One region of the Duganella sp. genome, then DNA from elsewhere that is predicted to be linked to it. Evidence: predicted binding sites of a transcription regulator. Region 1 holds the regulator's gene; the other holds the start of a gene.

The links. Region 1 encodes HrcA, which represses chaperone genes, less so after heat shock. Its sites were predicted from a motif close to TTAGCACTCNNNNNNNNNGAGTGCTAA; they were not measured.
Region 2: a site for HrcA is predicted at 8,448-8,474, ahead of groES (co-chaperone GroES). Genes of this name have one in related genera too.

What each region holds. Positions count from the first base shown of each region.
Region 1 is NZ_JBCNLB010000001.1:102,024-116,942, reverse strand. It holds gene ABDW57_RS00530 (DUF6597 domain-containing transcriptional factor) at 1-487, shown strand, start outside; gene ABDW57_RS00525 (VOC family protein) at 525-893, shown strand; gene map (type I methionyl aminopeptidase) at 936-1,772, shown strand; gene ABDW57_RS00515 (barstar family protein) at 1,759-2,076, opposite strand; gene ABDW57_RS00510 (biopolymer transporter ExbD) at 2,077-2,502, opposite strand; gene ABDW57_RS00505 (MotA/TolQ/ExbB proton channel family protein) at 2,507-3,172, opposite strand; gene dapB (4-hydroxy-tetrahydrodipicolinate reductase) at 3,169-3,975, opposite strand; gene ABDW57_RS00495 (outer membrane protein assembly factor BamE) at 3,989-4,633, opposite strand; gene fur (ferric iron uptake transcriptional regulator) at 4,784-5,212, shown strand; gene hrcA (heat-inducible transcriptional repressor HrcA) at 5,299-6,315, opposite strand; gene ABDW57_RS00480 (HAD family hydrolase) at 6,356-7,063, opposite strand; gene ABDW57_RS00475 (metallophosphoesterase) at 7,121-8,518, shown strand; gene ABDW57_RS00470 (hypothetical protein) at 8,652-9,263, shown strand; gene ABDW57_RS00465 (hypothetical protein) at 9,295-9,909, shown strand; gene rsmA (16S rRNA (adenine(1518)-N(6)/adenine(1519)-N(6))-dimethyltransferase RsmA) at 10,059-10,832, opposite strand; gene pdxA (4-hydroxythreonine-4-phosphate dehydrogenase PdxA) at 10,829-11,878, opposite strand; gene ABDW57_RS00450 (peptidylprolyl isomerase) at 11,897-13,348, opposite strand; gene ABDW57_RS00445 (LPS-assembly protein LptD) at 13,454-14,919, opposite strand, start outside.
Region 2 is NZ_JBCNLB010000001.1:901,340-916,258, reverse strand. It holds gene ABDW57_RS04205 (TonB-dependent receptor) at 1-1,351, opposite strand, end outside; gene ABDW57_RS04200 (LysR substrate-binding domain-containing protein) at 1,494-2,456, opposite strand; gene ABDW57_RS04195 (SMP-30/gluconolactonase/LRE family protein) at 2,515-3,390, opposite strand; gene dgoD (galactonate dehydratase) at 3,655-4,803, shown strand; gene ABDW57_RS04185 (beta-galactosidase) at 4,880-7,486, shown strand; gene ABDW57_RS04180 (SDR family oxidoreductase) at 7,495-8,268, shown strand; gene groES (co-chaperone GroES) at 8,531-8,821, shown strand; gene groL (chaperonin GroEL) at 8,866-10,515, shown strand; gene ABDW57_RS04165 (MFS transporter) at 10,600-11,757, shown strand; gene ABDW57_RS04160 (VOC family protein) at 11,794-12,222, shown strand; gene ABDW57_RS04155 (MarR family transcriptional regulator) at 12,219-12,665, opposite strand; gene ABDW57_RS04150 (VOC family protein) at 12,720-13,094, shown strand; gene ABDW57_RS04145 (VOC family protein) at 13,168-13,596, shown strand; gene ABDW57_RS04140 (hypothetical protein) at 13,599-14,024, opposite strand; gene ABDW57_RS04135 (glycosyl hydrolase 53 family protein) at 14,065-14,919, opposite strand, start outside.

The DNA.
Region 1 (14,919 bases):
CGTCGACGTGCTGTGGGGACGGAGCGATGCGGATCGGCTGGCCGATGCGCTGTGGACCAGTGACGCGCCCGAGCGCGCGCAACTGGCGCTGATTGAACAGGAGCTGGTGCGGCGGCTGCAGGCCGGCGGCGCAACGACTGGGCGCTCCGGTGGCCCGGCGCTGGTACAGCGGGCGTTGAAAGCGCTGGATGGCGGTGGCGGTGCGCTGCGCGTCGAACACCTGGCGGCCGGGCTGGGCGTGTCGCGGCAGCATCTGGCGGCGCAGTTCCGTGAGCATGTCGGCTTGTCGCCCAAGCTGTTTGCGCGGATTTGCCGCTTCCGCCACGCCACCGCCGCCATCAAGGCCGCCCCGGCCGACGTGCCGGACTGGGCACAACTGGCGCTGGAGTGCGGCTACTTCGACCAATCCCATATGATCCACGATTTCCGGGAACTGGCCGGCGCCACGCCCGAGCGATTCCATTTTTCCAATCCCGCCGCTGTCTGATGTGCCAAGATGATGTTTTCATCAACTGGAGACACACATGATCAAGGGACTGCGCACCGCCATCTACCCGGTGGCCGATCTGGCCGCCGCCAAGGACTGGTACATCCAAGTCTTTGGCGCCCAGCCGTATTTTGACCAGCCGTTCTACGTCGGCTTCAACATCGGCGGCTTCGAGCTGGGCCTGCTGCCGGACGGCGGCACGCCCGCCCAGGCTGGCGCACTGGTCTACTGGGGCGTGGACGATATCGAAGCCGAAGTCGCCCGCATCACCGCGCTGGGCGCCACCATCCACGGCGCCATCCAGGACGTCGGCGAAGGCATCCGCACGGTCGAACTGGCCGATCCCTTCGGCAACCTGCTGTGCCTCATCCTCAACCCGCACTTTGATTTAAAGGCGGTACGCTGAGATTGTGGGACAATACCGCCTCAGCAAATAACGAGGTAGTCCATGTCCCGCCGTAACGCCAATCTCATCAAAACGCCCGAGCAAATGGTTCAGGCCCGCGTCGCCGCCCAGCTGGCGGCCGATGTCCTGACCATGATCGCTCCCCACGTCAAGCCGGGCGTGACCACGGCCTACCTCGACAAGCTGTGCAACGACTACATCGTCAACGTGCAGCAGGCGATCCCGGCCAACGTTGGCTACGGCGGCTTCCCGGCCACCGTGTGCAGCTCGGTCAACCACGTGGTGTGCCACGGCATTCCATCGGAAACCCAGGTGCTGAAAAACGGCGACATCATCAACATCGACGTGGCCGTCATCAAGGACGGCTGGCACGGCGACACCAGCCGCATGTACTACGTCGGCGAACCGTCCAAGCCCACCCGCAAGCTGGTGGAAACCACCTACGCCGCCATGTGGGCCGGCATCCGCGCCGTCAAGCCGAAGGCCACGCTGGGCGACGTCGGCTTCGCCATCCAGACCGTGGCAGAGAAAGCCGGCTACAGCGTGGTGCTGGATTACTGCGGCCACGGCATCGGCCAGGTCTACCACGAAGATCCGCAGGTGACGCACTATGGCCGACCAGGGCAGGGCATGGTGCTGAAGCCGGGCATGCTGTTCACCATCGAGCCGATGATCAACGCCGGCAAGGCCGCAACGAAAGAATTGAGCGACGGCTGGACCGTCGAGACGCGCGACAAATCCTTGTCGGCGCAATGGGAGCACATGGTACACGTCACCGAAACCGGCTTCGAGGTGCTGACGCTGGCGCCCGGCGAAACCGGCGCCAAGGCCAATATTCCGAACGCGGTGCCGGCCGGGGTAGAAATCAGCGCAGGGTAAGTTTGAGGGCCGGCTTTTCGCCGTAATCTTCGTAGCGCTCGTTCAGGCCGGCCACGCAGTAGGTGACTTCTTCCAGGATGTCGGGCTGCATGACCGCCGCGTCCTTGATGACGATGTCGAGTACCTCATTCGGCTTGAGCTTGTACTTGCTCATGCTATCGTCATCGCGCAGATAGCTCAGGCAATCGACCCAGGCATCCATGGTATTGCCGTAGCTGTCGGGAAAGCCCATCGCGGCCTTGCATTCGGCGTGGAAGCTGTCGAAATCCTTGATCGCTGCGCCGTTCAGTTCTGCGGTAGCCATTTATTTCTTCTCCTTGGGGTCCGTGACGAAGCCCAATTTCGTTAATCCATTGCTTTGCGCCGCGGCCATCACCTGCGCCACCACTTCGTAGCGGGTGTCCTTGTCGGCACGCAGCTGCAGTTCCGGTTGCGGGTCCAGTCTGGCCGCCTCGATCAGGCGCGACTCCAGCGCGTCCTTCTCCACCGGATCGTTATTCCAGAAAACCTGGCCCTTGGCGTCGATCGACAGCGTGACGGTCGCCGCCGGCGCCGTTTGCGCGGCCGGGGCCTGCGCCTTCGGCAGCTCGAGCTGCACCGAGCCGGTGAACATCGGCGCGGCAAGGATGAAAATCACCAGCAGCACCAGCATCACGTCCACCATCGGCGTGACGTTGATGTCGGCCATCGGGCCGGGATTGCGGTGGTGATTGAATGCGCCGAAGGCCATGATCTTACTTGGTCAGGTAAGCGTGCAGGTCGTGTGCGAAGGCGTCCAGCTCGGCCAGGGTCAGGCGATTGACGCGGTTGAAACCATTGTAGGCCAGCACTGCCGGAATCGCCACCGTCAGGCCGATCGCAGTCATCACCAGCGCCTCGCCCACCGGGCCGGCCACTTTATCGATCTGCACCGTGCCGTGCGAGGAGACATTGGCCAGCGCATGGTAAATGCCCCAGACAGTGCCCAGCAGGCCGACAAACGGCGCCGTGGCGCCGATCGACGCCAGCAGCGTCAGGCCGGCCTCAAGCCGGTTGGTAGAACGTTGTATCGCCGCGCGCAGCACGCGCGTGGCCTGCGCCGAGCGGTCCATCTCGCCGCCCAGCGACGGCCGGGCGGCAGCGGTCAGCTGCGCGGCGCCCTGCTGCGCCAGCGGCAGGAAAATCTGTTCAGGATCGGCCAGCGCCAGCGCGGCCACGCCGTCCTGCATGCTGGGCGCATCCCAGAAGGCCTGCACCGCCGGCGCGCTGCGACGGATGCGCCAGGACGCATAGGCCTTGGCCAGGATGAAGAACCAGCTGACCAGCGACATCGCCAGCAGCACAAACGCCACCGCATGGCTGATGGCGTCACCCTGCTCCCAGAAGCGGCTCAGGGTGAATTGGCTGGCCGCGGGATTCATTTGTCTTTGAGGCCCAGCACGTCATACATGTCGAACAGGCCGGTCGGCTTGTCGGCCAGGAAGCGGCAGGCGCGGATGGCGCCATGCGCGTAGGTGACGCGGCTGCTGGACTTGTGGCTGATCTCGATGCGCTCGCCGATGCCGGCAAACAGCACGGTGTGGTCGCCCACGATGTCGCCACCGCGGATGGTGGCAAAACCGATCGACGAGGGATCGCGCTCGCCGGTCACGCCTTCGCGCGCGAACACGCCGTGTTCCTTCAGGTCGCGGCCCAGCGCGTCGGCAATCACCTCGCCCATTTTCAGCGCGGTGCCGGACGGGGCATCGACCTTGAAGCGGTGGTGGGCTTCGATGATTTCGATGTCGTAGCCGGTGGACAGTGCCTTGGCGGCCTGCTCCAGCAGCTTCATGGTCACGTTGACGCCGACCGAGAAGTTGGGCGAGAACACGATGGCGGTTTTCTTTGCCGCTGCCGCGATCGCGGCCTTGCCGGCATCGTCAAAACCGGTGGTGCCGATCACCAGCTTGATGCCGTGCTCGGCGCAATATTTCAGGTGCTCGAGGGTCGCTTCCGGACGGGTGAAGTCGATCAGGTACTGCGCGCCCGCCAGGCCCTTGCTGAAGTCCGACTCCACCGGCACGCCGGCCGGCTTGCCGAGGAAGGCGGCGGCATCGGCCTGCTCCGAGCCGGCACGGTCCAGCGCGCCGGACAGGCGGGCGTCGTCCGCATTCTGCACGGCTTCGATCAGGATGCGGCCCATGCGGCCGCCGGCGCCGGCGATGGCGATGTTCATCTGGGTCATGCTCAAATCCTTGTTATTTCTTGTCGTTGCTGATCGTGACACCGACCGGCGAGGCAGCGGCCGGGTTGTCGGTGCCGGCCGGCAGCGGCGCGGTCGGGGCCGGCTTGGACAGCGCTGCCTCGATGGCCGCTTCCTTCTTGGCGTTCGGCGCCGGGCCGGCGATGCGGGCGATGTATTCTTTCTCGGTCGGCAGGTTGCCGCCTTCCCAGCGCTCCACCTTGCCATCCTTGTCAAAGAACACGATCACGCGGCTGGTGGTGATTTCGCCATTGCCCTTGGCCAGGCGGAAAGCATAATCCCAGCGGTTGCCGTGGAACGGATCGGTCAGCAGCGCGGTGCCGAAGATGAAGCGCACCTGGTCCTGCGTCATGCCGACTTTCAACTGCGACAACATCTCTTCCGATACGAAGTTGCCCTGCTGAATGTCCGGACGATACGGCGAGAAGAACCACATGAAACGTTGCAGTTTGGTAATAGTGGTGGTTTGCGCGCCCTTGCTGGCATCCAGCGTCGGCTCGCTGTCTTTCACCTCGGTCGATTTCTCGCCCAGCGTGGTTTTGGTCGCGCAGCCGCCCAGCGCCAGCGCGACGCAAACGGTCGCGGCGACAGGAGTAAAACGGTGCAACAAAGACTGCGAAAAAGCCTGGGTGACGCGCATAAATGTCCTCAATCTGGTCGAGCGGATGTGCCGAAAAACGCTATATCATAAAGCACCCGGCACGGGACGGGGCAAATCTTTGTAACCGGATTAGTCGGAGTACGGTAAACTAGCGGCTAGCTATCGCCAACCAATCTACGAGTCTCGACCATGGGTAACAATCCTACCGACCTGAAGGCCAGCGGCCTGAAAGCCACGCTGCCACGCATCAAAATCCTGGATATCTTCCAGAACAGCGAAGTGCGCCACCTGACCGCTGAGGACGTGTACAAGATCCTGCTGGCGGACAATATGGACGTCGGCCTGGCCACGGTGTACCGCGTGCTGACCCAGTTCGAGCAGGCTGGCCTGCTGAACCGCAACCACTTCGAAACCGGCAAGGCCATCTTCGAACTGAACGCCGGTTCGCACCACGACCACCTGGTGTGCGTGGACTGCGGCCGCGTGGAAGAGTTCTACGACGAATCGATCGAAGAGCGCCAGCATGCCATCGCCAAAGAGCGCGGCTTCAAGATTGCCGAGCACGCGCTGGCGATCTACGGCAACTGCACCAAAACCGCCTGCCCGCACCGCCCATAAAATTCGGGGTCAGCTCTGTCATTCGGACACGGGCTCAACAATTATATAGTTGAGCCCGTGTCCGAATGACAGAGCTGACCCCGAATTTAATTATGCGTCAGGGCGTTGGAAAGCAGCTTGGCGGTGATGTCGACGATCGGTATCACCCGCTCGTACGCCATCCGGGTCGGGCCGATCACGCCCAGGGTGCCGACGATCTTGCCGTTGGCGGTGTACGGCGCGGTCACCACGCTCATCTCATCCATCGGCACCAGGCTGGATTCACCGCCGATATAAATCTGCACCCCGCTGGCCTTGGACGACACGTCCAGCAACTGCATCAGGCCGGTCTTCTGCTCAAACATGTCAAACATCTGCCGCAGCGACGTCATGTTCGATGACAGGTCGCTGACCGACAGCAGGTTGCGCTCGCCAGCAATCACCATGTTGTCGGAATCGTCGGCCATGGCCTCGCTGCCCGCCTCCACCGCCACCTGCATCAGGCGCCCCATGTCGTCGCGCAGCTGGCGCAGCTCGGTCTGCAGGCGCGCGTGCACTTCGTCAAACGCCAGCCCGCCGTAATTCTGGTTGATGTAATTGGCCGATTGCACCAGCTGGGCCGGGCTGTAGTCGACGTCGGTCAGCAGCAGGCGGTTTTGCACGTCGCCGTTGGGCGCCACGATCACCAGCAGGATGCGCTTTTCGCCCAGGCGCAGGAACTCGATCTGCTGGAACACCGACTCGCGGCGCGGGCTCAGCACTACGCCGGCAAACTGCGACAGCGAGGACAGCATCTGCGCCGCATTGGTGATCATTTTCTGCGGCTGCGGCGATTGCAGGCGCAGCTGTGCGCCCACCGCCTGCTCGTCCAGCTGCTGCACCGTCAGCAGGGTATCGACAAAGATGCGGTAGCCGCGCGGCGTCGGCACCCGGCCGGCCGAGGTATGCGGACTGGCCACGTAACCCAGCTCTTCCAGGTCGGCCATGATGTTGCGGATGGTGGCCGGCGACAGCTCCAGCCCGGAAATTTTGGAAAGCGCACGCGACCCCACCGGCTGGCCGTCCGCGATATAGCGTTCCACCAGGGCCTTGAGCAGGGTTTGGGCACGATTGTCGAGTTGCATACTAAATATCGGTGTAAAAGTCCTGTTTATATTATGCACTTCAATGCGGCATCTGCCCACGTATCCAGTGGAGCAGTTCGTCAAACGTGGCGCAAATCGCATCCGGCGTCACGCCCGCTGCCAGGTGGGCGCTGCTGCCGTGGCGGTTCATCCAGACCGCGCGCAAGCCGGCCGCCTGGGCGCCCTGCACGTCCAGCCGCAGGTCGTCCCCCACGTACACCGCCTCCTCTGGCGCCACGCCCATCGCCGCGCAGGCGGCATGGAAGATGCCCGGGTCCGGCTTGGCGCGGCCAAACTGCGACGACGACAGCGCATACTCGAAATGGTGGTCCATGCCGATCACTTCAAGATCCGCGTTGCCGTTGGTGATCACGCCCAGCCGCAGCATGCCCTGCAGCAGCGGCAGCACCGGCAGCACATCGGCATACGGCACCACCAGGTTGCGCTGCACGGCAAAGTGCTGCATCGCGCCTTCGATATGGGCCGGGTCTTCGCCCAGTTCGGCAAACACCTCGGCCAGCGCCTCGCGCCGCAGGCGGTACAGGTCGGAGATCAGTTCTGGCCGGCGCGCCAGCAGCGCCATGCGGCGCACCCGCAGCTCGGCCACGCTGAAGGCCTGCGCCACTTTGGGCGCGCTCCCGGCCAGCCAGGCGTGCCAGCTGTCCTCGGCGGCCGCGATGACCGGGCCGATCGGCCACAGGGTATCGTCAAGGTCAAACAGCAGAGCGAGCGGACGGCGAGCAGTCATGGTGATGTAGGCAAATAAACACCATGGTAACATCAGGATTATTCCGCTGGAGATCCCGTGCTGTTACCCATCCTGAAACGCCTGGCCCCGGCCATGCTGCTGGCCGGCTGCGCCGCCACCAATCCGCTGCCGCCGCCTGACTTTACGTCCTATGTGGTGATCGGCGAATACGGCGCCGCCGTGGCGCGCGTGCTGATCGACGCGCCCACCTGCCCCGACATCGTGCTCAACCAGCGCAGCCAGCCGATGACGCTGCGCGCGCCGGCCCAGACCATCCCGCTGCGCACCACGCCGTCGGTGCCAGCCGATTCCAAAGCGGCCGACTTCCCGCTGCTGACCTGCGAAGCCATCCTGCCGGCCGGCACCAGCAGCGCCAGGGTGCTGGGCCGCGCGCTGCCGCTGCCCACGGCCGAACCGACCCGCATCGTGGTGATAGGCGACACCGGCTGCCGCCTGCAAAAGAGCAGCAACAGCTACCAGGCCTGCAACGACAAGGAACAATATCCGTTTGCCACCGTGGCCGCCCAGGCCGCCGCCTGGAAGCCGCAGCTGGTGATCCACGTTGGCGACTACCATTACCGCGAAAACGCCTGCCCCGAGGGCAACGCCGGCTGCGCCGGCAGTCCATGGGGCTATGGCTGGGATGCCTGGGACGAGGACTTCTTTGCACCGGGCGCCCGGCTGCTGGACGCCGCGCCGTGGGTGATGGCGCGCGGTAATCACGAAAACTGCCTGCGCGGCGGCCAGGGCTACTGGCGCTTCCTCGACCCGCGCCCGCTGCTCAAGGGCCGCGACTGCAACGCGGCGGCGGACGACGCTGTCGGCAACTACAGCGATCCCTACGCCATCCCGATCGGCCAGTCCACCCAGTTGCTGGTGCTGGACACCGCCAACACCACCTGGAAAGGCCTGAAGCCGGGCGACCTCGGCTACGACAAGTACCGCGATCTGTATCGCAAGCTGGACGCCCTGGCGCAGCAGGCGCCGCGCAACATCGGCATCAGCCACCATCCGCTGCTGGGCATGGGCGCCGACCGCAAGGCCGACGGCAGCATCGTGCTGCTGCCGGGCGACGCCGGCCTGCAAGCCAGCTTCGGCTCGCTCAATCCCCGGCTGTTCCCGGCGGCGGTGCAGGCCATGCTGTCCGGCCACGTCCACCTGTGGCAGCAGGCCAGCTTCAGCAGCGGCCACCCGAGCCAGTTCATTGCCGGCTTTGCCGGCACCTCGGAAGACATCGTGCCGCTGCCGGAACAACTGCCGCCGGGCGTGACGCCAGCCCCGGGCGCGCTGGTCGAGCATTTCAGTTCCTGGGTCGACGGCTTTGGCTTCATGACCATGGAGCGCCGCGGCGCCGACCAATGGCAGGTGGAAGTGCATGATTTGCAAGGAAAAATCCGCAACCGCTGCACGCTGGACGGGCGCCGCTCGGTGTGCGAAGTGGCGCAGGTGAAGTAAGCCGGCGACACAGGCTGTTACATCCATTTGCAAGGGCAAGCATGCCAAATGCACTAAAATACGGCGCACAAGTGTAATATGCTGCCTCCCGTGCGTGCTGCCGGGCCCTATTCGTTTTGGAGAGAGAGTTTTTATGAAAAGTTCGTATCTGCGTGCGGGCCTTGCCCTGCTGTGTGGTGTCATTCTGAGCGCCTGCGGCGGCAATGACGGCAACCTGTCGCTGTCCGGCACCATCGGTTATGAGGGGCCTCCAAAAGCAGGCCTGGTACTGATCAACAAGGGCAACGGCGAAAAGCTGACCATCGAAACCGGCGCCGCCAGTTTTGTGTTCACCAGGCTGCTGGGCAGCGATGAGAGCTTCGACGTGGAAGTGGACACCAATCCGACCGGTGCCATTTGCACCGTCACCAACAACACCGGCAACGCCAACGTCTACACCGTGTACCGGGTAGCGGTCACCTGTAAAGCCAACCCGTTCGTGCTGGGCGGCACCGTCAAGGGTCTGACCGGCACCGGCCTGGTACTGGCCAACGGTCCGGACACCGTGGGCGTGCTGCCAGCGGCCACCGCCGGCGCCGACGTCACCTTCAAATTCCCGACCCAGGTATCGAACGGTTCCTCGTATGGCGGCACTGTGCTGACCCAGCCTGCCGGCCAGACCTGCAAATTCGACAGCGCGCTGAATCCGGGCACCATGCCGAATGCGGACCAGCTGGGCCTGATCGTCAACTGCACCAACAACTAAGCCGCGCGCGCTTTCAACTTTGGAGAAATACATGAAATTTTCGTACGTAAGCGCCGTGGCGGCGCTGGGCGTGGCCGCCGCGCTGGCAGCCTGTGGCGGCAAGGCGCAGTTTGCGGTGCAGGGCACGGTGGTCAACCTGAACAATAGCGGCCTGATCCTCGGTAACGGCAGCGATACCGTGAGCGTGCCATCCGGCGCCACCACCTTCACCTTCCCCAAGCAGATTGACTACGGCACTGATTACAACATCGTGGTCAAGCAAAACCCGGCCCACATGCAATGCGGCGTGAGCCGCGGCAGCGGCTCAGCCGGTCAAAATGTGGCGATCCAGGCGGTTGTCACCTGCGCGCAAAATGAATACTCGCTGGGCGGCCAGTTCACCGGCCTGACCGCGGCGGCGGACGGCACGGCCCGCACGGTGACGCTGCTGAACGGTTCGGCCGGCGGCTCGGTGACCCTGAGCAGCGCCAGCGCCACCAACGGCGCCGGCAGCTTCGCCTTTAGCGCCACGGTGGCGGACGGCACCGCCTACGGCGTGACCGTGCTCGACCCAGGCAATGGCCTGAGCTGCACCATCGCCAACGGCACCGGCGTCATGCACGAGGTTCCGGTCAACAACCTGCAAGTGACTTGCGTACCCAAATAAGCAAGGCTGGAGGAGATATTCAGCACCCCAATAATTGATATTGGGAAAATAAAGTGGCTTTATATGCTGTCACGCAGCATACTGCACTTGTCTCCTCCACTTCTTGCAAAGGAAATGGATTTAGCCCGCTAGCTTAGCGGGCTTTTTTTTTACTTGAGCAGATTGGTCAGCGCGACGTACTGCGCCAGGCCCACGGCTTCCGGGCGGTCAGTCGGGTTGATGCCGGCGGCGACGATCTGTTCTTCGGTGAACATGCCAGCCAGGCAGTTGCGGATCACTTTGCGGCGCTGGGAGAAGGCTTTCTGCACTACCGCTTCCAGCTTCTCGCCGTCGCATGCCAGCGGGCTGGCGATCGGGATCATGCGCACAATGGCCGAATCCACTCTGGGCGGCGGATCGAACGCCTCCGGCGGCACCACAAACAGCAGCGACATGTCATAACGCCATTGCAGCATCACCGACAGGCGGCCGTACACCTTGCTGCCCGGCTCGGCCACCATGCGCTCCACCACCTCTTTTTGCAGCATGAAGTGCTGGTCCTTGACCAGCGGCGCGAAGGTCGCCAGATGGAACAGCAGCGGGCTGGAAATGTTGTATGGCAGGTTGCCGACGATGCGCAGCTTTTGCCCTTCCGGCACCGGAATGCTGCCGAAGTCGAATTTCAGGGCGTCGCCGGCATGGATGGTCAGCTTGTCGCGCGGGTAAGCCTTTTCCAGGCGCGCCACCAGATCGCGGTCCAGCTCGACCACGTGCATGTGCTTGAGCGTGCGCAGCAGCTGATCGGTCATGGCGGCCAGGCCGGGGCCGATTTCCACCATGGTGTCGTCCGGCGCCGGATTGATGGACTCGGTGATACTGCCCAGCACGTGCTGGTCATGCAGGAAGTTTTGGCCGAAGCGTTTGCGGGCTACGTGTTGTTTCATTGTTTATTGTCCAAAGAATGGTTTGCCATGGTCAGCGCGGCGCTGATGGCCTGCTCCATGCTGCCGCAGTCGGCCTTGCCCAGGCCTTGCGCGGCCAGGTCCAGCGCCGTGCCGTGATCGACCGAGGTGCGGATCAGCGGCAGACCCAGCGTGATGTTGACGCCATTGCCGAACGTCGCGTATTTCAGTACCGGCAGACCCTGGTCGTGATACATCGCCAACACACAGTCGGCATCCTGCAGATACTTGGGCTGGAACAGGGTGTCGGCCGGATACGGGCCGCGCGCATCGATGCCGCGCGCCCGCGCCGCTGCAATTGCCGGCGTGATGGTGTCGATTTCCTCGCGCCCCAGATAGCCGTTCTCGCCGGCGTGCGGGTTGAGGCCGCACACCAGGATGCGCGGCGCGGCAATGCCGAACTTGTCGCGCAGGTCAGCGTGGAGGATGTCCAGCGTGCGCGCCAGGCCATCCGGCGTGATCGCCGCCGACACGTCTTTCAGCGGCAGATGGGTGGTGGCCAGCGCCACCCGCAGCTGCGGCCCGGCCAGCATCATCACCACCTGCGCCGTGCCGGTCTTTTCAGCGAAGTATTCCGTGTGGCCGGAGAACTTCACGCCGGCGTCGTTGATGGTGCTTTTTTGCAGCGGCGCGGTGACCACGGCTTCGAACCAGCCGGCCTGCACCCCCTCGATGGCGGCGTCCAGCGTGGCCAGCACGGCGCGGCCGTTTTCCTTGTCCAGCTTGCCGGGCACCACGTGCGCGTCCAGCGGCACGTCGATCACGCTGATGCGGTCCGGGCCGAAGTGCGGCAAGCCGCCATTGCGCACCGCCATCAGCGACAGCGCGGAAACTTTGATGCCGGGATCGATATCGTTGGCCGTCATGGCCAGGAAGGCGGCGTCGCCCAGCAGCACGCAATTGACCTCGTGCCGCCGCGCCCACGCCGCGCGCAGGGAAATTTCCGGGCCGATGCCGGCCGGCTCGCCAACCGTGACGGCAATGGCGGGGCGCACTCCGGGGCGCCGTTTAGGTGAAGTGGCGCTCATCGTGCTCCCCTTTCTGTCTTACTTGCTGGCGGCGTTGGCGGCCTTGTCTTCTTCGTTGCGGTACTCGACGTACGCGCGGTCGCGCACTTCGCGCTGCCAGCTTTCGGTGGCTTCTTCCAGCTTGCGCTCGCGCAGGGCCTGACGGGCGTTGTTGCGCTCGCGCTCTTTCGAGACGTCGTCGCTCTTGCGCTCCAGCACCTCGATCAGGTGCAGGCCGAAGCTGGTTTCCACCGGCTGGCTGACTTCACCGATCTTCAGCGCATTCATGGCCGCTTCGAATTCCGGCATGGTGTCGCCCGGATACAGCCAGCCCAGGTCGCCGCCCTTGGAGGCCGAGCCGTCGTTCGACACCAGGCGCGCCAGGTCTTCAAACTTGGCGGCGCCATGGTCCAGGCGCTCCTTCAGCTCCAGCAGCTTGCGCTTGGCGTCGGCCGCGCTCATGGTCGGCGTCACCTTGATCAGGATGTGGCGCGCGTGGGTCTGCTGCACCGAGGCCACGGCTTGCGCCTCGGCCAGGCTGCGGCGGTCCACCGCCTTCAGGATGTGGAAGGCGCCGGTGCTCTTGATGATCGGCGTGACCTGGCCCGGCTTCAGCTTGACCAGCGCTTCGGCAAACACCGGCGGCAGGCGCTCCGGCTGGCGCCAGCCCACCGCGCCGCCCTGCAGCGCATCGCTGGCGTCCGAATAGGTGGCCGCCATCTTGGCGAAGTCGGCGCCGGTGCGCAGCTGGCGCATCACTTCCTCGGCGCGCGCGCGGCGCTGGGCTATCACTTCGGCAGTGGCGTTGTCCGGAATGCGGATCATGATCTGCGAGATATTGATCTCGAACTGCTCGGCGGCGGCGGCTTTTTCCGCGGCCACGAAGCTGTCCACCTCGGCATCGGAAATCTGGATCTTGGCGTCCACCTCGTGCTCGCGCAGGCGCTGCATGATGATTTCTTCCCGGATCTCTTCGCGGAACGAGGCGTACGGCGTGCCATCCTTTTCCATCTGGTCGCGCAACTGCTGCACATTCATTTTCTGGGCTTCCGCGATGCGCTGGATGGCGCGGTCCAGTTGCAGGTCGTCCACCCGCACGCCGTATTCCTTGGCCATTTGCAACTGCGAGCGCTCCACAATCATGCGCTCCAGCAGCTGGCGGCGCAGGTCGGCGGCCGATGGCATCTGCACGTTTTGCGCCTTCATGCGGGCGGTCACGGTCTTGATGCGGTTGGCCAGCTCGCGCTGAGTGATGACGTCGTCATTGACCACCACCACGATGGAATCGATGGCCACGTTGCCCGATTCGCCAGGCGGGACGAAACCGGCGCCGGCCGGTTTGGCGGCCGGCTTGGCCGCGGCAGCAGGCGCCGCGGCGGCCGCGGCCGGGGCGGCAGCAGGGGCTGGCGCAGGCTCAGCTTTCTTCTTCGACGAGAACAGGCTACAACCGCTGAGCGCGGCCGTGCACAACAGGACTGCGAGGAGTTTCATCTGGTACTTACTGGCATTACGCATGGTAGAACGCTCAAAGGTGTAAAAAAGTCAAAAAGCGCCGCGGCATTTTTTGCGCGGCGGACGCCAAGTGTACATCAGGAGTTAGCGGCCATAACCCTCATTCAGGCGCTGATAGCCCGGAATACTGGTCTTCATCGCCTCCAGCGGGCTGCCGACGCCCAGATGCGACAGGCCGTTCAGCTCCAGCTGGAAGAAGATCTGGGTCGACGCCTTGGTCGAGGTGGTCACGAAGCGCTGGGCGCCGGTGCGGAACACCCAGCAATCGGCGTTGTATTCGAGGCCGACCAGGCTTTCCAGGATTTTCTTGTCCTGCACCGAGTAGCTGATGCGGCCCACGCCATACCAGCGCTGGAAGATCGGCCACTGGCTGGACAACTCGATATTCTTGAAGCTGTCGCGCAGATAGCGGTAGCCCAGGTTCAGCACTTTCTTCGGGCCCGGTATCCACTGCGCGGTGTAACTTTCCGAGACGATGCGGCTCTGGCTCGGGTTGTACTGCACGGCGCTGTCGAAGCCCCAGGTTTCCGAAATGCGGCCGCTGGCGGCCAGCAGGATATCGGAGTGGGCATCCACCACCGGCGTCGATGAATCGAGCTGCACCTTCTGGTCGCGGAAGTAGAAGCGCTGGCCGAACGCCAAGCGCAAGGCCTCGGCGCCGTTGGCGTCCAGGAAGCGCGAGGTCAGCGCGGCGGTCAGCTGGTTGGCGTCGCCAATGCGGTCCGAGCCGACGAAGCGGTTTTCGCTGAAGATCTGGGCGAAGTTGAAGGTGGCCGCGTCGGTGTCGAAGGTCGGGAACTTGCTCTGGTCGCGGTACGGCGTGTTCACGTAGAACAGGCGCGGCTCCAGCGTCTGGGTCATCTGCTTGCCACCAAACTTGACGTCGCGCTCAAACACCAGGCCGGAATCGAGCGAGAAGGTCGGCACCGTGCGCGACAGGTTGTCGGCGCGCTGCGCGCCAAACGCGTCCAGCTGGTAACTGGCCATGTTGACCATCACCTTCGGCGTGATGAAATAGCTCGATCCGATGATCGGGTAGCTCAGCTGCGGAATCGCCACCAGGCGCGTGCCGTTGATCAGGGTCGGGTGGTAGAAGCGGGTCAGCTCGGAGTCGAAGGCCCAGTCAAAGCCGCCGGCCACGTCGTACTGCGCGGCGTGGAAGTTCACGGCCGGCAGGCGGTCATACGGGCGCGTCACGGTCAGCGAAGGATCGACCACCGATTCCGGGTCTTGCAGCACCTGGTACTTCTGCACGCGCGCGGTCAGGGTCCAGAACTCGCCATGGTAGTCGGTGCGCAGTTCGCGCAGCAGCTGGCGCTCGGTGGAGCTGGACACGGTCTTGGAGAAATCGTTCGGATAGTTGTTGTCCGAGGCGGCGCGGAAGTTCCAGCTGTATTCCCAGTCCTTGCTCAGGTCCTGGGTGTGGGTGGAACGGATCATCCAGCGGTCGCTGTTTTCATCCGGGTTGGCCTTGGCGTACGCGCGGTCGCGCGGCAGGTACTCCAGGTAGGTTTCGCCGCGGTACAAGCCGCCGTCGGTCTCGCCCAGGT
Region 2 (14,919 bases), 800 kb from region 1:
TGATGCTGTTGTCCAGCTGGCGCGATGCGCTCAGGCTGACGGCGTTCAGCTTGTCCTTCACGTGGCCATCGTTGTCGATGTACAGCGACGGCGCGCCAAAGTTGGCGACCTTGCCGCTGTCGATGCCGAAGCTGTAGTTCTGCACTTCGTCGCCAGGGAAAGACCAGGTGACCGGCACGCTGTTGTTGGCATACTGGCGCAGGTCGCGCCAGGCGCTGCCGCGGCGGGCATGCGAGGTCGACAGGTCGGCGTCGATCTTCCAGTCGCCGGCGGTGAACTTGCCGTTCAGGCCGCTGGCGGCCACGCTGGTGTCCTGCACGTAGATGAAGTCGTTGTTGATCAGGCTGGCGTTGCTGATGGTGCCGCCGACCACGTAGCCATCACGCACGTCGAGGTTGCTGTAGTTGGCCGAGTTGCCGCCATCCCAGTTGCCAACGCCATCCACCCAGTGCTGCAGGCCGCGTTCCTTGATCTTGGCTTCCGCATAGTAGGTGTCGGCGGTGATCTGCACGTCGTTGTTGGGCTTCCACTCGATCTTGCCCAGCACGCTGCCGCGCTTGTCCTTGCCCTGGCGCGCTTCGTCCTGGAAGCCCCATGGCAGCTTGTCGATCTTGCCGTCGCCGCTCACGTCGACCGAGTTGGTTTCGTTGAAGCCCCAGTGGCGCTTGTTCTTCTGCACCGAAGGCTGGTCCTGGTAGCTGAACGCCAGCGCCGCGCCAAGGGTCTTGTTGGCGAACTGGTCGACATACACGCCGCCAAGACGCGGCGCGCTCTTGTCGGCGCCCTGGATGTCCTTGGCCAGCGGGTAGTACAGCGCGTCAGCGCGCAGCACCACCTGGCGGCCGCTCATCTTCAGCGGCGAAACCGTTTGCAAATCAATCGTGGTGGCGATGCCGCCTTCCACCACATCCGCCTGCTGCGTCTTGTAGACGGTGGCGCCGCTCAGCGACTCCGACGGGAACTGCTCGAAACGCACGGCGCGGTTGGGCTCCGACGATGCCAGTTCCCGGCCGTTCAGGGTGGCGCCGATGAAGCGCGGGCCCATGCCGCGCGCCACGATCTGCGAAGCGTTGCCGCGATCCAGGCCGGACGACAGGCCTGGCAGACGCGCCAGCGATTCAGCAATGGTGGTATCGGGCAGCTTGCCGATGTCTTCCGACGAAATCATTTCCACGATACTGTTGGAAGCTTCCTTGGCCGCCAGCGCATTGCGTACCGATGCGCGGATGCCGGTCACGTTTACCTGTTGAATCTCACCTGCAGCGGCAGCCTCCTGGGCAAAGGCTTCCTGGACCAGCAGCGGCGCGGTGAAGAGCGTGGCAATCAGCCAGCTCATTTTTTTGTGTTTCATTGTGCATCTCCAGTGTTGTATGTGTTCCGTCTCTGATGAAGATGTGGACGGATAACGGGATGCTAACGAAACACCAAATTACTCACCAATAGCTATTTTAGTTTGCGCCATACCAAGTTCGTATATCAAACAAGATTGCGCTTCAGACAGGTGCGCGATAGTGAGGATAGATGCTGACTGCGGCATCGCGCAGCGCGGTCAGCATGGCATCGGCGCCCGGCGAGAGCTGGTGTCGCTTGCGCGTCACAATGCCGAAGGAATCCATGCTGACACCCAGATCGAACGGCAGCACTTTCAACAGGCCGGCATCCAGATACGGCTGCACCGCTTCCGCCGGCAGCGCCACGATCATGTCGTTGTTCAGCAGCAGGCTGGCCACCACCGGCATGTCCAGCGTCTCGATGGTCTCGGCCGGCTGCTCCAGGCCGTGCGACAGGAACAGCGCGGTCAGGCGGTCGCGCAGGATGGAGCCGGCCGGCGGCAGGATCCAGCACTGTTCCATCAAGTCTTCCAGCTGCAGCGCGCTGCGCTCCATCAGCGGATGGCTGGCGCGCGCGATCAGCAAATGCGGCTCGTCGGTCAGCGGTTCGAAATTCAATTCATCGGCGGCCTCGGTATCGAGAATGCGGCCGACCACCAGGTCGAGCTCGCCGCCGCGCAGGCGTTCCACCAGCACCTTGCTGGTGGACATGGTCACCGCCACATGCACGCGCGCATGGCGCTCCTTGAGCAGGTTGATCGCCTTGGGCACCAGCCCGGTGGCTGGCGCCAGCACGGTGCCGATGCCGACCCGGCCGCGCAGGCCGGACAGCAGTTCCATCACTTCCTGGTGCGCCGCGTCCATCTCCGCCAGCGCCGCGCCGGCACGGCGGATCAGCACCTTGCCGTACCAGGTCGGCGACACCCCGCGCGACAGGCGCTCGAACAATTGCACGCCGAGCGCATGCTCCAGCTCGCCCAACAACTTGGAGGCGCCCGGCTGGGTCAGGTTGGCGGCCTGGGCGGCGTGGGCGATGGAGCCATGCCGGCCGAGTTCAACCAGCAAGACGAGGTGACGGGTTTTCAGGTGGGAACGAACAAAGCGATCCGAACGGGAATCATTCATATGGGCATCAAGGTTGATTGCCCATCATAAATGCGGGCTCGACCATCGTCAATCGTGGTTACACGCGGGAAACCACGCTGGAAGCGCTCCCGCTATCAATAAACAAGGTATCGGCCACGCCCGCTGCCAAGCCCTTGAGCAAGTCCGGCGGCAAGCCGTACAGACCGCCCTGCGCGCCCAGCACCAGCAACTGGTCCAGTGCCGCGCCGCCAAACGCCACGCTGGCGGCCGGCTCACGCGCCAGCACCACCTGCTGCAGCACGGCGCCGGCGCGGTCATACTGCACCAGCACGCCGCCCTGCACGCTCCACAGCTGGCCGTCGCGATCGAAAATGGCTGCGCCGGCGCCGGGTTCCAGCAGAGCTGAAAACGGTTTCACACCACTCACCTTGGCGCGCTCCGGATCGTAGTCACATTGCATCAGGCCGCCGTGCGCGGCATCGGCAAACACCATGCGGCGGCCGTCCGGGCTGAAGGCAATGGCGCTGGCGCTGACCACCGCCGGCAAGGCCAGCCGGCGCAGGCCATGGCGCTGGGAATACTGGTAAAAACTGCCGATCGGGCGCCGGTCCTGCCCCGTGTTGGCGGTGCCAAAGACGAAATTGCCGTGACGGTCGGTGCAGCCGTCGCTGACGCTGGTGCGCGGCTCGGCGGCATCGACCGTGACCAGCACCTGGGCCTGCAGCGGACGGCTGGGCTGGCCGGGCTGTGGCAATTCCAGCAGGCCCAGCCGCTTCCCCAGGCCCAGCAGCACCCGCCCGGAACTGCAACATGCGATCACGCGTGCGGTTTCTAACATACGCACGCCGCTTGGCATCGCCGGCGGCGCCGGCCAGGCGTATAGTTGGCTACCAATCGGGTCCGGCCAGCGCCAGCATTGCCGCTGAACATCCCAGCGCAGCGCACAGCCGGCCTGCCCCACCCGGACGAGCATGACACCGGGCGTGGAGGTGACGGTCGCACTGGCGGAATTCATACGGCTCCTGATGATATTTTGACAGCTGCCAGTCTAAGCGAGCCCCTGCCACCGCTGCTATGAATAAACCGCTACCAGCCATGCAGATATCGGATAGCTGGGCGGCAGGCGGCTGCTATCCGATATTGATATGGGTCGTTGCGAATTAATCATATTTCCAGTCTAGCCACCCGCTTTAGACTGAGCGCTGTTCCCTGAACCACCACACCCTGACCTGATCCTATGAAAATCACCAAACTGACGACCTACCGTGTTCCACCGCGCTGGATGCTGCTCAAAATCGAAACCGATGAAGGCGTCGTCGGCTGGGGCGAACCGGTCATCGAAGGCCGCGCCCGCACCGTGGAGACGGCAGTACAGGAACTGGAAACCTACCTGATCGGCCAGGACCCGGCCCGCATCAACGACCTGTGGCAGACCATGTACCGCGCCGGCTTCTACCGCGGCGGCGCCGTCTTCATGAGCGCGATCGCCGGCATCGACCAGGCGCTGTGGGACATCAAGGGCAAAGTGCTGGGCAAGCCGGTCTACGAACTGCTGGGCGGCCTGGTGCGCGACCGCATGAAGATGTATAGCTGGGTGGGCGGCGATCGTCCGGCCGACATCATCGAGCAAATCCGCACCCTGCAAAAAGGCGGTTTCAATACTTTCAAGATGAACGCCACCGAAGAGCTGGGCATGCTGGACACGTCGGCCAAGGTCGACGAGGCGGTGCGCCGTGTGGCCGAGATCCGCGAAGCCTTCGGCACCACCATCGAGTTTGGCCTGGACTTCCACGGCCGCGTGGCCGCGCCGATGGCCAAGACGCTGCTGCGCGAACTGGAGCAGTACCGTCCGCTGTTCGTGGAAGAACCGGTGCTGGCCGAGCAGGCCGAATATTACCCGCGCCTGGCCGAGATGACCTCGATCCCGCTGGCAGCCGGCGAACGCATGTACTCGCGCTTCGAGTTCAAGCATGTGTTTGCGGCCGGCGGCCTGGCCATCGTGCAGCCCGACCTGTCGCACGCCGGCGGCATCACCGAATGCGTGAAGATCGCCGCGATGGCGGAAGCCTACGACGTCACGCTGGCACCGCACTGCCCGCTGGGGCCGGTGGCGCTGGCCTCCTGCCTGCACGTCGACTTCGTGTCGTACAACGCCGTGCTGCAGGAACAAAGCATGGGCATCCACTACAACAAGGGCGGCGAGCTGCTGGACTACGTCATCAACAAGGATGACTTCAAGATCGTCGACGGCTACTGCAATCCGCTGACCAAGCCGGGCCTGGGCGTGGAAGTGGACGAGGAACGCGTCATCGCCGCCAGCAAGAACGCCCCGGACTGGCGCAATCCAGTCTGGCGCCACGAAGACGGCAGCGTCGCGGAGTGGTAATACGATGATCTTCCGCCTGCGCACCTGCGCGGCTTTGGTTGCGGGTGCGTTGGCGGCAAATGTCGCTGGCGCCGCCATGCTCGCCATCGATGCCAGCGCCCCCAATCCCGCGCCGCTGAAAGCGGCGCTCCGTCTCGGCAGCGCCACCGCCCCCAACGGCGACACCCTCGGCGCCAACGCGCGCTACCTGACCCGCAACGGCGCCCCCTGGCTGCCGGTGATGGGCGAATTCCATTACAGCCGCACGCCCGCCTCGCAGTGGGAAGCGGAACTGCGCAAGATGAAAGCGGCCGGCATCGACATCGTGGCCAGCTACGTCATGTGGAATCACCACGAAGAAGTCGAAGGCAAATTCGACTGGTCCGGCAACCGCGACCTGCGCCGCTATGTGCAACTGGCCGCCAGGGCCGGACTGGATGTGGTGGTGCGCGTCGGTCCGTGGGCGCACGCGGAAGTGCGCTACGGCGGCATTCCGGACTGGGTGGTCAACGCCATGCCGACCCGCGCCAACGATCCGCAATACATGATGTTCGTCGAGCGCCTGTACCAGCAGATCGGCCAGCAGATCAAGGGCCAGCTGTGGAAAGACGGCGGCCGCGTGATCGGCCTGCAGCTGGAGAATGAATACAACCTCGATGGTCCCGGCAAGGGCGCGGCCCACATCGCCGCGCTGAAAAAGCTGGCGCTGAAAGCGGGCATGGATGTGCCCTACTACACCGTCACCGGCTGGGACGGCACGATTTATCCGACCGGCGAAGTGACGCCGGTGTTTGGCGGCTATCCCGACGAGCCGTGGGGCGTGAGCACCAAAGAGCTGCCGCCGAAAGAAACCTACGCCTTCCGCTTCGACACCCGCGTCAGCGGCGACCTCGGTGCGCAGACCGCCGCCCATGCGCCGGGCACCGCCGAAACCGACAAGGACGTGACACCCTTCCTCGGCGCGGAATATGGCGCCGGCCTGCCGTTCATGTATCGCCGCCGCACGGTGGTGTCGGCCGACGATATCGCCTCCATGCTGCCGGTGCAGCTGGGCTCGGGCGTGAACCTGATGGGCTACTACATGTTCCATGGCGGCCGCAATCCGCTCAGCCTGGGCGGCACCGGCATGGAAGAAAGCACCCTCAGTGGCGGCTACAACGACACCACCATGATCAGCTACGACTTCCAGGCGCCGCTGGGGCCGGATGGCCAGCAGCGCAAGGTGCTGGAGAAGCTGCGTCCGTTCCACCTGTTCCTGCATGACTTCGGCTCGCGTCTGGCGCCGATGACGGTGCGCAAGCCGGAGGTATCGCCGGCCAAGCCGGATGATCTGTCGACCGCGCGCTTTGCCGTGCGCAGTGACGGCGATCGCGGCTTCCTGTTCGTGAACAACCACGTGCGCCAGTATCCGATGGCGGCGCAGAAGGGCACGCAGTTTGCGGTCCAGCTGCAAGGGCAGAGCATGACACTGCCCAGCAAGCCGGTGGACATCGCGGATGGCGCCTACTTCATCTGGCCGCTGAATCTGGATCTCGACGGCACCAACCTGCACTACGCCACCGCGCAGCCGCTGACGCTGCTCGATCAGGGCAAGGCCGGCGTGGTGGCCGTGTTTGCCGCCAGCGCCGGCGTGCCGGTCGAGCTGTCGTTCGACGCCAGCGCGCGCGTGTCGCTCGCCGGCGCGGCTGGTGCGGCCGGCGCGCAGATCGCCACGGCCGGCGGCCACACGCTGATCACCGGCGTGCAGCCTGGCGCTGGCGCGGCAATGACCGTGCAGCGCGACGGCCAGCGCCCGCTGACCATCGTCGTGCTGACGCCTGAACAATCGCAGCAACTGAGCGTAGTGCAGCTGGCCGGCCAGCGCCGCCTGCTGCTGTCCGCCGACCAGGCCTACGTTGACGGCAACGCGCTGCAAATGCGCTCGGTCGGCGACAGCAAATTCCGCTTCGCCATCTACCCGGCACTGGCCGCCGCGCCGAAAGCGACGACCACCGCCGCCGCATGGGCCGCCGCGACTCGCGCAGGCGCCGCAAACGCCGCAGTCCGCCCATCCGCCGCAGCCAGCCCGGCCGCCGCGGCGAACAGCGCCACCGGCGTCGCGCCAGGCCGCGCCGCAGCCCGCGCCGCCGCACAGACCGCCGTGCCGAGCAACGCTGGCGCCAACGCGGCTGGCGACGCCCCCGCCGCCACCGTTGCCGTGCGGGCGGGCGGCAACGATGGCATCTTCCAGGTCTTCGAAGCATCGCTTCCTGCCAGCGAAGTCAAAGCCAGCATCACGCCAACGCGCGCAGCGCAGGAAGCTGCGGCGATCGTCATCGGCGGCACTGCCAAGGCCGCGATCCAGCCGCTGCCGGAAAACTTCAAAGCCGCCGGCGCCTGGCAGATCAGCATCCCGCGCCACCAGCTGAAAGGCCTGGACGACGCCCTGCTGCAAATCGACTTCGTCGGCGACATCGGCCGCCTGTACGCCGGCACCCGCCTGCTGGACGACTGGTACTACAGCGGCTACCAGTGGCAGATCGGCCTGCGCCAGCAAGCCGCCCTGCTCGACCAGCCGCTGACCGTCTCCGTGCTGCCGTTGCGCGCCGACGCGCCGATCTACCTGCCCAGGGAAGCGCGGCCCGACTTCGGCGGCGCGAAGCAGATCGCCACCGTGCGCGGCGTCAGCGTCATCCCGGTCTATCAACTGCGCGTCACGCCTTAGGAGCCGCCATGTCTGAACGCCTCAAAGGCAAAGTCGCCATCGTCACCGGCTCCACGCAAGGCATCGGGCTGGCCATCGCCCGCCGTTTTGCGGCGGAAGGCGCGCTGGTCACCCTCAACAGCCACCGCGAAGACGAAGCTGCCCGCGCCATCAGCGCCGAACTCGGCCCCGAACGCAGCCTGTTCGTGCACGCCGACGTGGCCGACCGCGCCGCCATGGAAGCGCTGGCCGCGCGCACCATCGAGCGCTTTGGCAAAGTCGACATCCTCATCAACAACGCCGGCATGAACGTCTTCGACGATCCGCTGGCGCTGAGTGAAGAAGACTGGAAGCGCTGCTTCGCGGTCGATCTGGAAGGCGCATGGAACGGCGCGCGCGCCGTGCTGCCGGCGATGCTGGCGCAGGGCGCCGGCAGCATCGTCAACATCGCCTCCGTGCACGGCCACAAAATCATCCCCGGCTGCTTCCCCTACCCGGTGGCCAAGCACGCCCTGATCGGCATGACACGCGCGCTGGGGCTGGAGTACGCGGCGCGCGGCATCCGCGTCAACTCCATCTCGCCGGGGCTGATCGTCACCGACATGATCGAACGCCACTTCGCCGCCCAGCCTGATCCTGAAGCCGAGCGCGCCCGCCAGGCCGCCCTGCTGCCGTGCAAGCGCCTGGGCAAACCGGAAGAAGTGGCCGCCACCGCCCTGTTCCTGGCCAGTGACGAAGCCCCCTTCATCAACGCCACCGACATCCTGATCGACGGCGGCCGCTCCCAGTTGTACCACGAGTAACAAAACTCCGGGGTCAGGTCCGCCATTTCTACACGGCCTCAACCGTAGCGTCCGCTACGGTTGAGGCCGTGTAGAAATGGCGGACCTGACCCCGGAGTTGGTTTTTTTGCTGGTGCGCGTGCCTTTTTTGCTTTTCCTCAAAGCGTTTGCCTTGAAATACCCCAAGGTCGTCCCTATAATTGGCACTCGTTAGGGAAGAGTGCTAACAGCACGCCCAACTACCAACATACTGTACCATTGCTAAAAAATTAAGGAGTTTTGTATGAACCTTCGCCCTTTGAACGATCGCGTTATCGTCAAACGTCTGGACCAAGAGACCAAAACTGCGTCCGGCCTGATCATCCCTGATGCGGCTGCTGAGAAACCGGATCAAGGCGAAGTCCTGGCCGTTGGCAATGGCAAGATCCTGGACGACGGCAAAGTGCGTCCGCTGGATGTCAAAGCAGGCGACCGCGTCCTGTTCGGCAAATACGCCGGCCAGACCGTCAAGATCGACGGCCAGGAACTGCTGGTCATGCGCGAAGAAGACATCATGGCGATCGTCACCAAGTAATTGGTCGAGCCGATCCCACTTAATACCTCACAGGAGTAAATAACATGGCAGCTAAAGAAGTAATCTTCGGCGACGCAGCGCGCGCCAAAATGGTTGAAGGCGTTAACATTCTGGCTAACGCAGTCAAAGTCACCCTGGGCCCGAAAGGCCGCAACGTGGTGCTGGAGCGCTCGTTCGGCGCCCCAACCGTGACCAAGGACGGCGTGTCGGTTGCGAAAGAAGTCGAACTGAAAGACAAGCTGCAGAACATGGGCGCCCAGATGGTCAAGGAAGTCGCTTCCAAAACCTCGGACAACGCCGGTGACGGCACCACCACCGCTACCGTGCTGGCTCAGGCACTGGTGCGCGAAGGCATGAAGTTCGTTGCCGCCGGCATGAACCCGATGGACCTGAAGCGCGGCATCGACAAGGCCGTCACCGCGTCGGTGGAAGAACTGAAGAAAATCGCCAAGCCAACCACCACCTCGAAAGAAATCGCCCAGGTCGGCGCGATCTCGGCCAACTCGGATTCGTCGATCGGCGAACGCATCGCTGAAGCGATGGAAAAAGTCGGCAAGGAAGGCGTCATCACCGTGGAAGACGGCAAGTCGCTGAACGACGAGCTGGACATCGTTGAAGGTATGCAGTTCGACCGCGGCTACCTGTCGCCATACTTCATCAACAACCAGGACAAGCAGGTTGCCGCTCTGGACAACCCATTCGTTCTGCTGTGCGACAAGAAAATCTCGAACATCCGCGACCTGCTGCCGATCCTGGAACAGATCGCCAAGTCGGGCCGTCCGCTGCTGATCATCGCTGAAGACATCGAAGGCGAAGCACTGGCCACCCTGGTGGTGAACAACATCCGCGGCATCCTGAAGACCGTGGCGGTCAAGGCCCCTGGCTTCGGCGACCGTCGCAAAGCCATGCTGGAAGACATCGCGATCCTGACCGGCGGCCAGGTGGTGGCGGAAGAAGTCGGTCTGACCCTGGAAAAAGTGACCCTGGAAGAACTGGGCCAGGCCAAGCGTATCGAAGTCGGCAAGGAAAACACCATCGTCATCGACGGCGCCGGCCAGGCCGCTGCAATCGAAGCCCGCGTGAAACAAATCCGCGTGCAGATCGAAGAAGCGACCTCGGACTACGACCGTGAAAAACTGCAAGAGCGCGTGGCCAAGCTGGCTGGCGGTGTTGCCGTGATCAAGGTTGGCGCTGCCACCGAAGTCGAAATGAAAGAGAAGAAAGCACGCGTGGAAGACGCCCTGCACGCGACCCGCGCTGCCGTGGAAGAAGGCATTGTGCCAGGCGGCGGTGTCGCCCTGCTGCGCGCCCGCGCCAAGATCAAAGACCTGAAAGGCGACAACGCCGACCAGGACGCAGGTATCAAGATCGTGCTGCGCGCCATGGAAGAGCCACTGCGCATGATCGTGCAGAACGCCGGCGAAGAATCGTCGGTGGTGGTGAACGCTGTGCTGGCAGGCGAAGGCAACTTCGGCTACAACGCATCGAACGGCACCTATGGCGACATGGTTGAAATGGGCGTGCTGGACCCAGCCAAAGTGACCCGTTCGGCACTGCAAAACGCCGCCTCGATCGCCGGCCTGATGCTGACCACCGACTGCATGATCGCTGAAGTGGTGGAAGACAAGCCAGCCGGCGGTATGGGTGGCATGGGCGGTATGGGTGGCATGGGCGGCATGGACGGCATGATGTAATTCTGCCGGCCGGCTGCTTCAGCCAGCCAATCGGAAAGCCCGCGCAGGCCTCGGCCGCGCGGGCTTTTTTGTTACACTCACGGAATGTCCTCCCGCAAACGCGCCCTCCTTGCCGCCAGCAGCGCCCACGCTGTGCACGACGGCCTCACCGATCTGATTTACGTTTTACTGCCGATCTGGCAGGCCCAGTTTGCCATCAGCTACGCCATGATCGGCTTGCTGCGCGCTTCGTATTCGGGCGTGATGGCGGGCTTCCAGCTGCTGGCCAGCCGCCTTGCCAGGCGCTGGGGCCGCGAGCGCATGCTGATCGGCGGCACCGCGCTGGCCGGCGTGGCCTACCTGATCGCCGGTCAGGCCGGCGGCCTGGCCACGCTGCTGATCGCCCTGATGCTGGGCGGACTGGGTGCCAGCACGCAGCATCCGCTGGCCTCGTCGCTGGTGACGGATGCGTACGAGCCTGGCGGCGGCGTCAAGCAGGCGCTGTCGCAGTACAATTTTGCCGGCGATATCGGCAAGACCCTGATACCCGGCGCGGTCGGCCTGCTGCTGCTGGTGGTCAGCTGGCAAACCAGCGTCACCCTGATCGGCCTGCTCGGGCTGGCGGCGGCATTGCTGCTGTGGTGGCTCATTCCGGCAGCGCAGCCCGCGTCTGCCGCGCACCGCGTCAAAGCGGCGGCCGGCCGTGGCAATCGCAGCGGCTCGGCGGGCGGCCTGCGCGCGCTGCTGGCCACCGGTACGCTGGACAGCACGGTGCGCATGGGCTTCCTGACCTTTCTGCCCTTCCTGTTGAAAAGCAAGGGCGCCGGCACGGCCGGCATCGGCGTCGCGCTGTCGCTGCTGTTTGTGGGCGGCGCATTTGGCAAGCTGCTGTGCGGCTACCTGGGCGCGCGCATCGGCATGATGAAGACCGTGTGGCTGACCGAGTCCGCCACTTCCGCCTGCATTGTGGCGGCGGTGTTGCTGCCGCTGGCGGGTGTGATGACGATGCTGCCTCTGCTGGGCCTGGCGCTGAACGGCACCTCATCCGTGTTGTACGGCGCCGTGCCCGAACTGGCGGCGCCGGGCAGGCGCGAGCAGGCGTTTGCCCTGTTCTACACCGGCACCATCGGCGCTGGCGCCCTGTCGCCGGTGCTGTTTGGCCGCGTGGGCGACGTGATGGGCGTGCCGGTGGCCTTGCTGTCGCTGGCTGCCCTCCTGCTACTCACGCTGCCGCTAGCGTGGCGCGTCCAAAAATCCCTCTGAGCTAGAATGGGCGGCCCTCACTCAAGGAGAGACGCCATGGAAACGCAAGAACTGCATCGCGGCCGTTTGATTGATCACATTCAACTGGTGGTGCGCGACCTGCCCGCATCGCAAAAGTTTTACACGGCTGTTTTTGAAGTGCTGGATATTCCCATCGGCGGCACCGGCGCTGACTATTTCTGGGCCGATGAATTATTCGTCTCCAGCGCAGACAGCCAGGCGGCACAAGGCGTGCTGACCGGGCGCCATCATCTGGCCTTCCAGGCCAAGGACCGCGCCACGGTGGACGCCTTCTACCAGGCCGCACTGGCCCATGGCGCCAAGGACAACGGCGGCCCCGGCGAACGCCCCTACCACCCCGGCTACTACGCCGCCTTCGTGCTCGACCCGGATGGCAACAACATTGAAGCCGTCTTCCACGGCGACGCCAGGCGCAGCGCGCCGTCGGTGCACATCACCTTTTAATCGTCGAGGGCGGCGGCGCAACGCTTGAGCAGTTCGCACAGCTGCCTGGCTTCGTCGGCGGACAGCCGGGACAGCATCTGCCGCTCCACCGCGTCAGCCGCTTGCGCGCCATCGGCAACCGCCTTCTGACCGGCCGGCGTCAGCTCGGTCATGATCACCCGGCCATGTTCCGGGTGCGGATTGCGCACGATCAGGCCGCCGCGCTCCAGATTGACGAGTATTCCCTGCATGGTCTGCGGCGTGACGAACGCCGCACGGGCCAGCTCGGCGTTCGAGATGCGCGGATTGCCGGCCACCGCCAGCAGCACCGCGTTCTGCGGCGCCGTGATGCCAAGCCGCGCCAGTTCCGCATCCAGCCGCTGCCGCAGCCGGTGCTGCGTGATCTTCAGGTTATAGCCGATCCAGTCGGCGCCGCGCCGCGGTGCGGTTTTCTCCGTTGACATATCAGGGGCCTTACATTAGTATCAGGGTGCTGATATTACTTGAAAGAATCCCCCATGACCACCATCACCCCGATCGGCCCCGACTTCATCGCCCTGCAGGTGCGCGACCTGGCCGCCTCCCGCCAGTTCTATCTGGAGACCTTCGGTTTCAAAGCCTCGTCGCACTGCCCGCCGGGCGCGGTGATTTTCCAGACCACGCCGGTCCCGCTGGCGTTGCGCGAGCCGCTGCGCCCGCTGCCCGAAACGGGGCCGCTGGGGACCGGCATGGTGCTGTGGATTGCCTGCGCCGACGCCGACGCGCTGCACGACCTGATCGTGCAGCGCGGCGGCACCATCCTCAGCCCGCTGGCGGACGGCCCCTTCGGCCGTTTCTTTGTTGCCGCCGATCCTGACGGCTACGCCATCACCTTCCACACGGCGCGCGGCTGACTGCAGGCTACTGACAGGAATTGACAGGGCTGCTGAATAGAATGGGTTTCACTTTTCTTTCAGGAGACGCTCAATGAAACCGAACACTGTCAGCGCTGTAGCCCACCTCAACTTCCGCGGCCAGGCGCGCGATGCGCTCAACTTCTACCAGTCCGTGTTTGGCGGCGAAGTGATGGCGATGAGCTACAAGGATTTCGGCCAGGTCAGCAACGAAGCCGAGGCGGATCAGCTGATCTGGGGCCAGGTGGCGGCCGACAATGGCTTCCGCGTCATGGCTTACGACGTGCCCTCGGCAACGCCTTACCATCCGGGCCAGAATGCCTTCCTGGTTGCGCTGGAAACCGAAACGGCGGAACAGGTCAGCGCCTACTGGGACAAGATCGCCAACGGCGCCACCATCACCGTCCCGCTGGCGCCAGCTCAATGGACGCCGCTGTTCGGCATGCTGACCGACCGCTTCGGCACCAACTGGGCTCTCAGCGTGGCCATGCCGCAGAGCTGAGCTCAGGCGTCGTGATAGGCTGATTCCAGCTCGTCGCGGCGCGGGGCGTCGGCCAGGTGGAGGATGAGGGTGGTGTTGAGGTCGTGCGCGGGATGGATGGCGCGGTGGCGGGCGAACCAGAAGGCTTCTTCCAGCTCTTCATCCTCATGCGCGGTAACGAAGACTTTCTTCGCCTCCGGCACGTCTTCGTAATTGACTGCTTCCTGCGCCGCATCGTCGATCGCCTCGCGCCACTGGTCGCAATCCTTGCCCCACGCCAGCGCGTACAGGCAGCCGGATGCGATCAGCCAGCGGCTGACGTCCCACATCATGGTTTCATGCACATCGGCTTCGATGACAATCACCGTTTTAAATTGACGCATGCCTTCCAGCGCCGGCATGGCGCTGGAAGGTGAAAGATGCAGGTATTTGAGGGCGGAATTCAGCATGGCGGCATTTTCTCCCGATCCGCCGAATCCCGCAAGCGGCTTAGAACGGATCCAGCGCCGCCGTGAACTTGCCGCTGGCGTCCATGGCGCCCATGGTGTAACCCTGCCAGCCCGGATAGGCCTGCGGCTCCCAGTAGAACACGCCCAGGCCGTTCGAGCCCAGCGCCTTGGTTTTGTTGAGCAGGTCGGCCAGCATGGCTTTCGAGGTGGCGGCCTGGGTCCAGTCCATGCCGACCTCGGTCACCATCACCGGCTTGGCGTAGCGCGACACCATATCCCACATATTGGTGGAGATTTTGTTGTTGTAGTTGGCCCAGTCCGACGCCGGCGGATAATGCGACATGCCGATCACATCCCACTTGGCGCCCGCCCCTTTCACACCATCGAAGAACCAGCGGAACACGGCGTTGTCGTAACCGTTCGCCAGATGCAGGATCACCTTGGCATTCGGGTACACCGCCTTGGCCGCGTTGTAGCCGTTGTTGATCAGCCCGGCCAGGTTGCTGAAGCTGGTGGTCTTGCCTTCCGGCCACAGCATGCCGCTATTGATCTCGTTGCCGACCTGGACCCACTCGACCGTGATGCCGTTGGTCTTCAGGTAATTCAGGATGCCGTAGGTGTGCGAATAGACGTCGCTGTTCAGCTGCGTCAGCGTGTGGCTGGCCCAGGCCGCCGGCTTGGTCTGCTGACCGGGATCGGCCCAGCTGTCGCTGTAGTGGAAATCGATCAGGATGCGCTGCCCTTGCGCGGCGGCGCGCCTGGCCTTGTACAGCACGTCGGCGCCATCGTTCCAGCCGCCGCCCGGATTGACCCACACGCGCAGGCGGATCGCATTTACCTGCAGGTTTTTCAGCAGCACAAACGGATCGGTTTTCACCGCGCTGCTGTTGTAGAA